One region of the Citrobacter koseri ATCC BAA-895 genome, then DNA from elsewhere that is predicted to be linked to it. Evidence: predicted binding sites of a transcription regulator. Region 1 holds the regulator's gene; each other region holds the start of a gene.
The links. The regulator PhoB, encoded in region 1, activates phosphate uptake and scavenging genes when phosphate is short. The targets are predictions, from matches to a motif close to CTGTCATAAAACTGNCNNAT.

Region 1 (4,249 bases):
TCACTTCCTGAATTTGCTGACGTGTGCGCCCGGCGGCAGCGGTTTGTTCCTCAATGCGTTCCCAGTGTGGGCGTAACTGCCGGGCAGGATGCGCCAGGTTCAGCGCGGCCAGCTGCGGCTGCGCGTTTTCCTGTTCTTCCTGGGAGACCCGCAGCGCCTGCTGGCGGCGATTCATTTCAGCCTGCAACTCATTCTGACGGGTCAGCCAGTGCAGATGTTGCTGGTGAAGCTGCTGGCGGGCGAGCAGCTGTTTTTCTTCGTCAGTGAGCGCCTGCAAACTTTCATTGAGGGAATGCTGCTGCTCCGGCGCTAACAGCGAGACGCCGCTGGCCTGCGCCTGAAGCTTTTCCAGGTCGGTGCGGGCGGTCTTGTGCTTTTCAAACACCAGCGCGGAGATCTGCCCGTAGATTTCGGTTCCGGTCAGCTCTTCCAGAAGCTCAGCGCGCTCTTTTGGCTTCGCATTGAGAAACGCAGCGAACTGCCCCTGCGACAGCAGCATGGAGCGGGTAAAGCGTCCGTAATCCAGCCCGGTAAGCGATGCCGTCATCTCCAGCTTATCTTTGACCTTATCGGCGAGGATTTTTCCGTCGGCGCAGCGCGCCAGCTCCACGCGCGGCACTTGCAGGTTTCCGTCCGGCTGATTGCGGGCGCGGTTCTGGCTCCAGAAAGCGCGGTAAGACTCGCCTTTAACCTCGAACTCCACTTCGGCAAGGCATTCGGCCGTATCGCGGGTCATCAGATCGTTTTGCGATTGCGAAACGGTGCTCAGGCGCGGCGTCTCGTGATAGAGCGCAAGACAGATGGCGTCGAGCAGCGTGGTTTTCCCCGCGCCGGTCGGCCCGGTGATGGCAAACAGCCCGTTGCTGGCAAAAGGTTCTGCCGTGAAATCGACTTTCCATTCTCCCTTCAGGGAGTTGAGGTTTTTCAGGCGCAGGCTGAGAATCTTCATGCGTCATGCTCCCCGGACAGCGAATGTAGGGTGGTGGTAAAAAGCTGCGTCAGACGTTCACGCTGGGGTTCATCCAGCTCTTCCAGCGCCAGACGGCGGGTAAAAACGTCTTCCACGCGCAGTTCGCTCAGGGTTTCACGTCGTTCGTTAGCCATAATGCGTTCGCGATTTTCCCGACTGCGGCGCACCAGTAAAACCTCAACGGGCAGCGACTCCGTTAATGCCTGAATTTTGCGCTGCATATCGTGAAGGTATTCGTCAGTGGTGATTTCAATATCCAGCCAGACGGGAGGCTCCTGGTGAGCATCGCGCCATTGCTCAAGTTGTTCGGTGATGGAGGCCAGATCGCCTTTCAGCACCGCTAGCGGTTGAGTGACGGGAACGGTGAGGTTCTCTACTTGATGTAATTTGCCGTTTGCAAAACTGACCAGATGGACGCATTTGCTTTTGCCGCACTCATCAAAACTCAGCGCGATCGGAGAGCCGCAGTAGCGGATGTGTTCCGTGCCGCCAATGATCTGCGCCCGGTGAATGTGTCCCAGCGCGATATAATCGGCAGGAGGGAAGTTTTGCGCCGGGAAGGCGTCCAGCGTGCCAATATAGATGTCACGTACCGCGTCACTTTTACTGGCGCCGACGGTGGTCAGGTGCCCGGTGGCGATAACCGGCAGAGTTTGATCGCCGTCGCCGCGCAGCTTACAGGCTTCCTGATACTGTTGTTGGTAATAATCCGTGATCGCCCCGAGCAGATGCTGCTGTTTTTCATTGCCTGAAAGCCCCGCCTGGCTGGTGATGATGTCGCGCGGGCGTAAAAACGGAATCGGGCAAAGCACGGCGCCCGGCGTGCCGTCGCAACGGTAAAGGTACTGCGGCGCGTGGCCTGCGCTGGCGACCACGGTGGTGTTGAGAAACGCCAGAATATCGCGGGATTCGTTGAGCGTGGCGACGGAGTCATGGTTTCCGGCCAGCACCACCAGATGACAGCCGGTTTGCTGTAAATTGACAACAAACCGGTTATACAACTCGCGGGCATAGCTTGGCGGCGATCCTGTATCAAAAATGTCACCCGCGACAATAATCGCATCCACCTGGTGAGATTGCGCGGTTTCCAGCAGCCAGTCGAGAAACGCCAGGTGCTCGGCGGCGCGGCTTTTGCTGTAGAAGTTTTGTCCCAGATGCCAGTCAGAGGTGTGAAGGATGCGCATAACGGTTCCATGACGAAAAAGCGTGGGCAGGATTATAACCCGTCGGGAACGGTAATATCTTGTTTCGTGACTGTCATAAATCAATAACCTGAGCCGAATGTCGACTATCTTTTTCATAAATCTGTCATAAATCTGACGCATAATGGCGCCGCATTGATGACAACGACTTATTTAAACAGGGCAAATCATGGCGAGACGTATTCTGGTCGTAGAAGATGAAGCTCCAATTCGTGAAATGGTCTGCTTCGTGCTCGAGCAAAATGGCTTTCAGCCAGTAGAAGCCGAAGATTATGACAGTGCTGTGAACCAACTGAATGAACCCTGGCCGGATTTAATCCTCCTTGACTGGATGTTGCCCGGCGGGTCGGGCCTTCAGTTTATTAAACACCTCAAGCGTGAAGCGATGACCCGGGATATCCCTGTGGTTATGCTGACGGCAAGAGGGGAAGAGGAAGACCGCGTGCGCGGGCTGGAAACCGGGGCGGATGACTATGTCACCAAGCCGTTTTCCCCTAAAGAGCTGGTGGCGCGTATCAAAGCTGTGATGCGCCGCATTTCGCCGATGGCGGTAGAAGAGGTGATTGAGATGCAGGGGCTTAGCCTCGATCCAACCTCACATCGCGTGATGACCGGGGAAAATCCGCTCGATATGGGGCCGACCGAATTTAAATTGTTACACTTCTTTATGACGCACCCTGAGCGCGTCTACAGTCGCGAGCAGCTCCTCAACCATGTCTGGGGAACGAATGTGTATGTTGAAGACCGTACGGTCGATGTACATATTCGTCGTTTGCGTAAAGCGCTGGAGCACAGCGGTCACGATCGTATGGTGCAAACGGTACGCGGAACCGGGTATCGCTTTTCGACCCGTTTTTAATACCTTGCCGCCAGACCGGCATCTCGGTGTGGCGGGCGGGTTTACTATTCTGAAGGGAGTGTGACGCGTGCTGGAACGGCTGTCATGGAAAAGGCTGGTGCTGGAGCTGATCCTCTGCTGCATCCCCGCTTTTATCCTCAGTGCTTTTTTTGGTTATCTGCCCTGGTTTTTACTGGCGTCGGTAACGGGATTGCTGATCTGGCATTTCTGGAATTTATTGCGCCTCTCCTGGTGGCTGTGGGTCGATATGAGTATGACGCCGCCGCCGGGACGCGGGAGCTGGGAGCCGCTGCTGTACGGTCTGCACCAGATGCAGTTGCGTAATAAAAAGCGGCGTCGCGAACTGGGAAACCTGATTAAACGCTTTCGCAGCGGGGCGGAATCCCTCCCCGACGCGGTGGTGCTGACAACCGAAGACGGCGGGATTTTCTGGTGTAACGGACTGGCGCAACAGGTGCTTGGGCTGCGCTGGCCGGACGACAACGGGCAAAACATTCTGAACCTGCTGCGCTACCCGGAATTTACGCAGTATCTCAAAACACGCGATTTTATCCGGCCGCTCAATCTGGTGCTCAACACCGGGCGGCATCTGGAGATCCGCGTGATGCCCTATACCGATCAGCAACTGTTGATGGTCGCGCGCGACGTGACGCAGATGCACCAGCTTGAAGGCGCGCGGCGCAATTTCTTCGCGAACGTCAGCCATGAACTACGCACGCCGCTCACCGTCTTGCAGGGCTATCTGGAGATGATGCAGGAGCAGCCTCTGGAAGGCGCGACGCGGGAGAAGGCGCTGCATACGATGCGTGAGCAAACGCACCGGATGGAAGGGCTGGTGAAACAACTGCTGACGCTGTCGAAAATTGAGGCGGCGCCCGCGCTGCTGTTGAACGAAAGGGTGGATGTGCCGATGATGCTGCGCGTTGTCGAGCGTGAGGCGCAGGCGCTCAGCCAGCAGAAACACACCTTTACGTTTGAAGTGGATGCCCGGCTGAGCGTATTGGGTAACGAAGAACAGTTGCGCAGTGCGATTTCGAACCTGGTCTATAACGCGGTGAATCACACGCCTGCGGGAACGCATATTACCGTGCGCTGGCAGCATGTGACCCACGGTGCGGAGTTCAGCGTGGAAGATAACGGGCCGGGGATTGCGCCTGAGCATATTCCGCGTCTGACGGAGCGTTTCTACCGTGTGGACAAAGCGCGGTCGCGGCAAAC
Region 2 (4,249 bases), 2.1 Mb from region 1:
TTGTTCGCGTAACGCATTCAGACCTTCAGTGATATTTGTGACGGGCTGACCGTCCGGCAGGGTGCTGAGTAGATCCAGCGAGCCGGAGGAGAAGTGCAGCGCGCTTTGGCCGCGAGTGACGATTGCACAGCGCAAACCGTGTTTTTGCAGTTCCAGGCCACACAGTAATCCGGCGAGACCGCCACCCATAATGACCGTATCAAATTTCATCCTGGTGCTCCTTCTCCAGACCGCACAATCCCTGATAAACCCAGCGCGTGAACTCGCTTTCGCGCAGCGCGTCTCCCCAGGCGACAGGCTGTACGCCTTTCCAGCGTTCATTGAGGAACGCAGAAAGCTGAGTGATGGACTGAGCGGCGGTAGTGACATTAAAACGTTGCAGCAGCCCGGCGGCGCGGCAGGCGCACAGTTCTCCCTGACATGTGCCCATGCCTACGCGGGTACGGCGGCGCAGATCCAGCAGGCTGTTGACGGTTAAATTTTCGACGGCGTACTGCACTTCGCCTGCGGTGACCGCTTCGCATTCACAGACCAGGCTGCGGTGCTGGCGACCTTCGCTGAGCCAGGCCGGAGTACGATCGCCGTGACGATAGACGGCGGAACCGCGTAGCGGGGCGGGCAGCGAGATCACGCGTTTAAGCGTGTTTTCCGTGGGTTCCTGCGAGCCGGGAAGGGCGGTTTGCGCGGTGACGCAGGGGCGAGTGTTGCCCAGTTTTCGGCATACCGCGTCGGTTGCCCATTCCGCCATCAGGCGGTAGGTCATCAGCTTACCGCCCGTAATGGTGATAAACCCGTCCAGCCCGTCGCGTGCAGCATGGTCAAACAGCACAATGCCGCGGCTGACATTACGACCGCTCGGATCGTCATCGCTGGCGACCAGCGGACGCACGCCCGAGTAGGCGCGCAAAATGCGCGTTTTCGCCATCACCGGCGCCAGTTTTTCCCCTTCACGCAGCAGAATATCAACCTCTTCTGCGGTGACGCGGTTGCTGTCGATCTCGTTGTAGTCAATGTGGGTCGATGTGGTGCCGATGAGCGAGATGGTATCGCCGGGCACCAGAATATCGGCGTCGGACGGCTTGCGGCAGCGGTTAATCACATGCTGGTTAATGCGATGATCCATAATCAGCAGCGACCCTTTCGCCGGGAACATGCGGATGCTCAGATCGGCGTATTCCGCAATTCGCTGACCCCAGATGCCTGCGGCATTCACCACGACCGGCGCATGCAGCGATTGGCTTTCCCCTGTGAGATGGTTATGCACGTTCACGCCGCAAATGGTCGCGCCTTCGCGAATAAGTCCGGTGACTTCATGCGCCGTTAAAATGATTGCGCCATGTTCTCTGGCATCCAGCATATTCGCGGCGGTCAGCCGGAAGGGATCGACAGTGCCGTCAGGCACTTTCACCGCGCCAATCAGCTGCGGATTGACGGCCGGTTCGATCAGCCGCGCCTGTTGCGGATCAATTGCTTCGGCGCGAATACCCGCCTCTTCGCAGGCGCGAATAAAGGTGGCCTGGAAGGATAATTCGTCTTCCGGCAAGGTAATGAACAGACCGTCCGTTGGCTCAACGCAGTGGCGGGCGATCCGTTTCAGAATCTGGTTTTCGCTGATGCATTCGCGGGCAGATTCCGCGTCGGTAACGGCATAGCGTGCGCCGCTATGCAGCAGGCCGTGGTTACGGCCGGTTGCGCCGGTCGCGATATCGTGGCGCTCAACTAAGATAACGCGCAATCCGCGTAGCGCACAGTCTCGGGCGATCCCTGCGCCTGTGGCTCCCCCACCAATGATAATCACGTCACTTGTTTGCGAGTCGCGAGTTTTCATGGTTATCCCTCACAGTTCGTTTTTTATCATTTAGCCACATAAAAAGCATGGTTTGTTTGATTTCGCGCATAATCGCTCATGATTCGAAAATGAAACGTGATTTCGTGCGCTTTTCTGAACATTTGTCATAAATGTGTAACAATCTGTGCTGTAATTCACATTAACGACAGGTATCTTTACTTAACATCGCGCCCACACTGGGAGCAGCGAGGTTGGTTAGTTAAACGAACTGCGGTGTTTACCTCTAATAAGACACGGCCACGGAGGCTACATATGTTAAGTATTTTTAAACCTGCGCAACATAAAACGCGCTTGCCAGCAGCGGAGATTGATCCGACATATCGTCGGCTGCGCTGGCAGATTTTCCTGGGGATTTTCTTTGGTTATGCCGCTTACTATCTGGTGCGTAAGAACTTTGCGCTGGCGATGCCTTACCTGGTAGAGCAGGGATTCTCGCGCGGCGATCTGGGTTTTGCGCTGTCCGGGATCTCCATCGCCTATGGTTTTTCGAAATTTATCATGGGGTCGGTCTCCGACCGCTCGAATCCGCGCGTTTTCCTGCCCGCAGGGTTGATTCTGGCGGCGGCCGTGATGTTGTTTATGGGCTTTGTGCCGTGGGCCACGTCCAGCATTGCCGTGATGTTCGTGCTGCTGTTCCTTTGCGGCTGGTTCCAGGGAATGGGGTGGCCGCCGTGCGGTCGTACAATGGTGCACTGGTGGTCACAGAAAGAACGTGGCGGTATCGTCTCCGTCTGGAACTGCGCGCATAACGTTGGCGGCGGTATTCCTCCGCTGCTGTTCCTGCTGGGGATGGCCTGGTTTAATGACTGGAAAGCCGCGCTCTACATGCCGGCGTTCGGTGCGGTCCTGGTGGCGATTTTCGCTTTCGCGCTGATGCGCGATACGCCGCAGTCCTGCGGTCTGCCGCCGATTGAAGAGTACAAAAACGACTACCCGGATGATTACAACGAAAAAGCGGAAGAAGAGCTGACTGCAAAACAGATCTTTATGCAGTACGTGCTGCCGAACAAACTGTTGTGGTACATCGCGATTGCTAACGTGTTCGTTTACCTGCTGCGTTACGGCATCCTCGACTGGTCGCCGACTTACCTGAGAGAAGTGAAACACTTTGCGCTGGATAAATCGTCTTGGGCGTATTTCTTGTACGAATATGCCGGTATCCCGGGTACGCTGCTGTGCGGCTGGATGTCGGATAAAGTGTTCCGTGGCAACCGTGGCGCAACGGGCGTGTTCTTTATGACGCTGGTGACCATTGCCACAGTTGTTTACTGGCTGAACCCTCCAGGAAATCCGACCGTGGATATGGCCTGTATGATCGTTATCGGCTTCCTGATTTATGGCCCGGTCATGCTGATTGGTCTGCACGCGCTGGAACTGGCGCCGAAAAAAGCGGCAGGTACGGCGGCGGGCTTCACCGGCCTGTTTGGTTATCTCGGCGGTTCCGTCGCGGCGAGTGCCATTGTCGGCTATACCGTTGACTTCTTCGGCTGGGACGGCGGCTTCATGGTGATGATCGGCGGCAGCGTTCTGGCGGTTATCCTGCTGATTATCGTGATGATTGGTGAAAAACGCCACCATGAAGAGCTGATGTTGAAACGCAACGGAGCTTAAGTGAATGAAGACGACACTGAAAAATCTCAGCGTGGCATTGATGCTGGCGGGTATGGTCGTGAGCAGCGCGGCAATCGCTGCGGATAAAATCGTGATTGCGCACCGTGGCGCCAGCGGCTATCTGCCGGAGCACACACTGCCAGCGAAAGCGATGGCGTATGCGCAGGGCGCCGATTATCTGGAGCAGGATTTGGTGATGACGAAGGACGACCATCTGGTCGTCCTGCATGACCACTACCTTGACCGGGTTACCGACGTTGCCGAACGTTTTCCGAATCGCGCCCGCAAGGACGGGCGTTACTACGCCATTGATTTCACACTGGATGAAATTAAATCCCTGAAGTTCACCGAAGGTTTTGATATTGAGAACGGCAAGAAAGTACAGACTTACCCTGGCCGTTTCCCGATGGGAAAATCAGATTTCCGCGTGCATACCTTTGAGGAAGAGATTGAGTTTGTTCAGGGGCTGAATCATTCGACCGGAAAAAATATCGGTATTTATCCAGAAATCAAAGCGCCGTGGTTCCATCATCAGGAAGGGAAGGATATTGCGGCTAAGACGCTGGATGTGCTGAAAAAGTATGGTTATACCGGTAAAAAAGATAACGTTTATTTGCAGTGTTTCGATGCCGCGGAGCTGAAGCGCATTAAGAATGAGCTGGAGCCGAAGAGGGGGATGGATCTCAATCTGGTGCAGTTGATTGCGTATACCGACTGGAATGAAACTCAGCAAAAACAGCCGGACGGCAGTTGGGTTAACTATAACTACGACTGGATGTTCAAGCCTGG
Region 3 (4,249 bases), 1.5 Mb from region 1:
GCCCGCGGAGCAACCCGCAACCAGCAAATAGCGTCAAGCAGGCACAAGAAATTGTGCCTGTTTTTTTAACAAGCGCATTAAGCCGTCAGTCTTATGCAACAAAATGTAAAGTTGTGTCTTTCTGGTGACTTACAGCCCGCAGATGCTTGAAAATAGCCACAAGACCCATACGATGTGGGTATCGCATAGTGCGTTTTGTTAAGTTGAGGTTAAAAGAAAATTATGATGCGAATCGCGCTCTTCCTGCTGACGAACCTGGCCGTGATGGTCGTTTTCGGGCTGGTGCTGAGCCTGACAGGGATACAGTCAAGCAGCGTACAAGGCTTGCTGATTATGGCGCTGCTGTTTGGTTTTGGTGGTTCCTTCATTTCGCTGCTGATGTCCAAATGGATGGCGTTAAAGTCCGTGGGTGGGGAAGTCATTGAGCAACCGCGTAATGAAAGAGAACGCTGGCTGATGAACACGGTGGCGACGCAGGCGCGTCAGGCCGGAATCGCTATGCCGCAGGTGGCTATCTATCATGCGCCGGATATCAACGCGTTTGCGACCGGCGCGCGCCGTGATGCGTCGCTGGTTGCGGTGAGTACCGGCTTGCTGCAAAACATGAGCCCGGATGAAGCCGAAGCCGTTATTGCGCATGAGATCAGTCACATCGCTAATGGCGATATGGTCACCATGACGCTGATTCAGGGGGTTGTGAACACCTTTGTGATCTTCATCTCGCGTATTATCGCGCAGATCGCCGCGGGCTTCCTCGGTGGAAACCGTGATGAGGGTGAAAGCAGCAACGGCAACCCAATGATCTATTTCGCGGTGGCGATGGTTCTTGAACTGGTGTTCGGGATACTGGCGAGCATTATCACCATGTGGTTCTCACGTCACCGTGAATTCCATGCGGACGCCGGTTCTGCGAAGCTTGTCGGCCGTGAAAAGATGATTGCCGCGTTGCAGCGCCTGAAAACCAGCTATGAGCCGCAGGAAGCCAACAGCATGATGGCGTTCTGTATCAACGGCAAGTCGAAGTCACTGAGCGAGTTGTTCATGACTCACCCGCCGCTGGATAAGCGTATTGAAGCGCTGCGTAGCGGCGAGTACCTGAAGTAAGGCGGTATGCCTGGCATTCTAAAAAAGCGCATCAGATGATGCGCTTTTTTTTTACGCCACGGAGTGGGGTTGAGTGATGCGCAAACCGCTGATAATGGCGGCTACGGTCGCCAGGATGCCCGCCGTCATCAGGGAAATATGCGTACCGTTGTCCGCAAACTGATTCAACATGAGCGCAACCAGCGCTGCGCCGGTACTCTGGCCCAGAAGACGCGCCGTGCCCAGCATCCCGCTGGCCCCTCCGCTGCGATCGCGTGGCGCAGAGGTGATAATCGTGTGGTTATTGGGCGACTGGAATAAGCCAAAACCGGCTCCGCAAAGGATCATCGGCCAGATGATACTGATATCTGACGGCGAGGCTGGCAGCAGCATCAGCGCAAAAAGTCCTGTGGCCATAATTATCAGTCCTGACGCGCCCAGCAGCCCGGCATGAACCCGTTCAATTAAATAGCCCGCCAGCGGCGCCATCACCATTGTCGCCAGCGGCCAGGGCGTCAGCAATAACCCGGTCTCGACTTCGCTACGCCCCAATACCGTTTGCAGATAAAAGGGAAGGGAAACCATCGCCAGCATCTGCGCGCAGAAAGAGCAAATACTGGTGCAGATCGACAGAGAAAAGAGCGGAATACGCAGTAAGTCAATCGGTAACAAAGGCACCGGGAGTGAGAGCTGGCGGCGAATGAAGAAGAAACCGACGACAAGCATAACCGCCAGTTCTGCGCCAATCAGCGTTAAAGGTTGCCCCTGTGCGAATCCGCTGAGAGCGGTGATCAGCAAGCCGAAGGTTAAGGCGTTCATCACTGCGCTGGGCAAGTCGAAGCGCGGTTTGGCGCTACGAGCGCTGTTTGGGGGTAAGAAACGCATAGCCAACAGCAATGCGATAATGCCTAACGGAACGTTAATCAGGAACAGCCATTTCCATGACGCTATCGACAGGATTGCTGCCGCAATGGTCGGCCCCGCAGCCGAAGACACGGCGACGATGAAGGAGTTGATGCCCATTCCGCGCCCAAGGTGGCGTTGCGGATAGATAAGTCGGATCAGCGCCGTGTTCACGCTCATCAGCGCGGCGCCGCCAAACCCCTGCGCGACGCGCGCAAGCGTCAGCATTTCCAGGGAGTCCGACAGCGCGCAGAACAGCGACGAAAACAGGAAAATGACCAGGCCGTATTTATAGATGCGTCGATAGCCGAACATGTCCCCCAGAAACGAGAGCGATAAGAGAGAAACCACGATCGCGATTTGGTAAGCGTTAACAACCCAGATCGATCGGGCGGCGGACGCCTGGAGATCGGTTGCAATGGTAGGGAGCGCGACATTCGCGATTGCGCCATCCAGCACGGCCATCGAGATACCAATAATGATGGTTAAAATGGCGCCGTAACGCTGGGGTAATGGCAGGCCATCGGCCTGGATTTTGTCCATAGAGAGTCAATGTCTTTCGGGGGATTATGATCAGAGTAATGATTTTAGCATTGATATCGCGGGGTTATGTCGCAGATTTGTAACTAAGTAAGCAAAGATGGATTGCGACCGCCATGACGTGAAATTATAATAAAAACCGGTTCTGATTTTTATAAAACACTCGCAATGAGGTGATAAATGGCTATCGCAGATCTGGATAAACAACCTGATTCTGTTTCTTCTGTGCTGAAGGTTTTTGGCATTCTGCAAGCGCTGGGTGAAGAGCGCGAAATAGGGATCACCGAGCTGTCGCAACGTGTCATGATGTCAAAAAGCACCGTTTATCGCTTTTTACAAACGATGAAAACGCTGGGTTATGTCGCGCAGGAAGGTGAATCTGAAAAATATTCGCTGACCCTGAAATTGTTTGAGCTGGGCGCCCGTGCGCTGCAAAACGTTGATCTGATCCGTAGCGCTGATATTCAGATGCGTGAAATTTCCCGTCTGACCAAAGAGACAATTCACCTCGGTGCGCTGGATGAAGACAGCATTGTCTACATTCATAAAATCGACTCCATGTACAATTTGCGCATGTATTCCCGCATTGGCCGCCGTAACCCGCTGTACAGCACCGCAATCGGTAAAGTGCTGCTGGCATGGCGCGACCGCGATGAAGTCAAACAGATACTGGATGGCGTGGAGTACAAACGTAGCACCGCGCGCACGATTACCAGCACCGAGGCGTTACTGCCGATGCTGGATCAGGTGCGCGAGCAGGGGTACGGCGAAGATAACGAAGAGCAGGAAGAAGGCCTGCGCTGCATTGGCGTGCCGGTGTTCGACCGTTTTGGCGTGGTGATCGCCGGTCTGAGCATTTCGTTCCCGACGCTGCGTTTCTCCGAAGAACGTCTGCATGAGTATGTCGCTATGCTGCACACGGCAGCGCGTAAAATCTCTGAGCAGATGGGTTACAACGACTATCCATTCTGAGGTGAGCGCGCCCTGAGCCGTTCAGAAGCCAGCCGGTAGAAGATACCTGCTGGCTTTTTTATTGCCCTGAAAAGGGGCGGGAGAGTGGTTTCTCCCGCTAAAAAACGCATTAAAAAGGCATAACCACGTTATGCCTGATATTTATGCAGATGAATGGATGTGATGCCAGATTAGCCGTTATCGACCACCACGGCGCTTTTTCTGAATACAGGACAGTCTGACAGACCAATGATGCCGCTGTCAGTATGGACATATTGCGCTGTACTGGTGCCGCGAGCGGTCAGATATTGACATTGCAGACCCAGACCGGCGGCGTTCTCCTTGCTGCCAATCAGAACCCCATAGCCACTGAGCAATAAACCAATCCATACCAGAGCAATCAAAACAATCGCGCGAATGATCAAACGCATTACTACCTCTTTTCTTTTTTTGGTTAGAATAAGGGTAGCCTGAACGCCCACTGAAACAAGTGTATCATTCCTAAAAGTATATAATGTCGCTCCAGTTAGTTCCGGTTTAGATAACGCGTGGTAATTTGATGGCATAAGATGTGGATGCGGAGAGCGGAGTGAAAAAGTTTCGGTGGGTAATCCTGATTATTGTTGCGTTGGTATGTCTGCTGCTGTGGGCGCAGGTGTTCAACATAATGTGCGATCAGGATGTACAATTTTTCAACGGAATTTGTGCCATCAATAAATTTATCCCCTGGTGATAGCATTTTTACAACAGTTGATTACCTTCCCGTGTAGCA

Region 2: the regulator PhoB is predicted to act here: its motif matches at 1,951-1,970, upstream of glpT (glycerol-3-phosphate transporter).
Region 3: the regulator PhoB is predicted to act here: its motif matches at 2,596-2,615, upstream of kdgR (DNA-binding transcriptional regulator KdgR).

Annotation. Positions count from the first base shown of each region.
Region 1 covers NC_009792.1:2,569,788-2,574,036, reverse strand. The annotation lists gene sbcC (exonuclease subunit SbcC) at 1-949, opposite strand, end outside; gene sbcD (exonuclease subunit SbcD) at 946-2,154, opposite strand; gene phoB (phosphate response regulator transcription factor PhoB) at 2,342-3,031, shown strand; gene phoR (phosphate regulon sensor histidine kinase PhoR) at 3,099-4,249, shown strand, end outside.
Region 2 covers NC_009792.1:516,062-520,310, forward strand. The annotation lists gene glpB (glycerol-3-phosphate dehydrogenase subunit GlpB) at 1-210, opposite strand, end outside; gene glpA (anaerobic glycerol-3-phosphate dehydrogenase subunit A) at 200-1,828, opposite strand; gene glpT (glycerol-3-phosphate transporter) at 2,102-3,460, shown strand; gene glpQ (glycerophosphodiester phosphodiesterase) at 3,465-4,249, shown strand, end outside.
Region 3 covers NC_009792.1:1,112,512-1,116,760, forward strand. The annotation lists gene prc (carboxy terminal-processing peptidase) at 1-31, shown strand, start outside; gene htpX (protease HtpX) at 223-1,104, shown strand; gene CKO_RS04950 (MFS transporter) at 1,156-2,529, opposite strand; gene kdgR (DNA-binding transcriptional regulator KdgR) at 2,707-3,498, shown strand; gene CKO_RS04960 (YobH family protein) at 3,669-3,908, opposite strand; gene mgrB (PhoP/PhoQ regulatory lipoprotein MgrB) at 4,067-4,210, shown strand.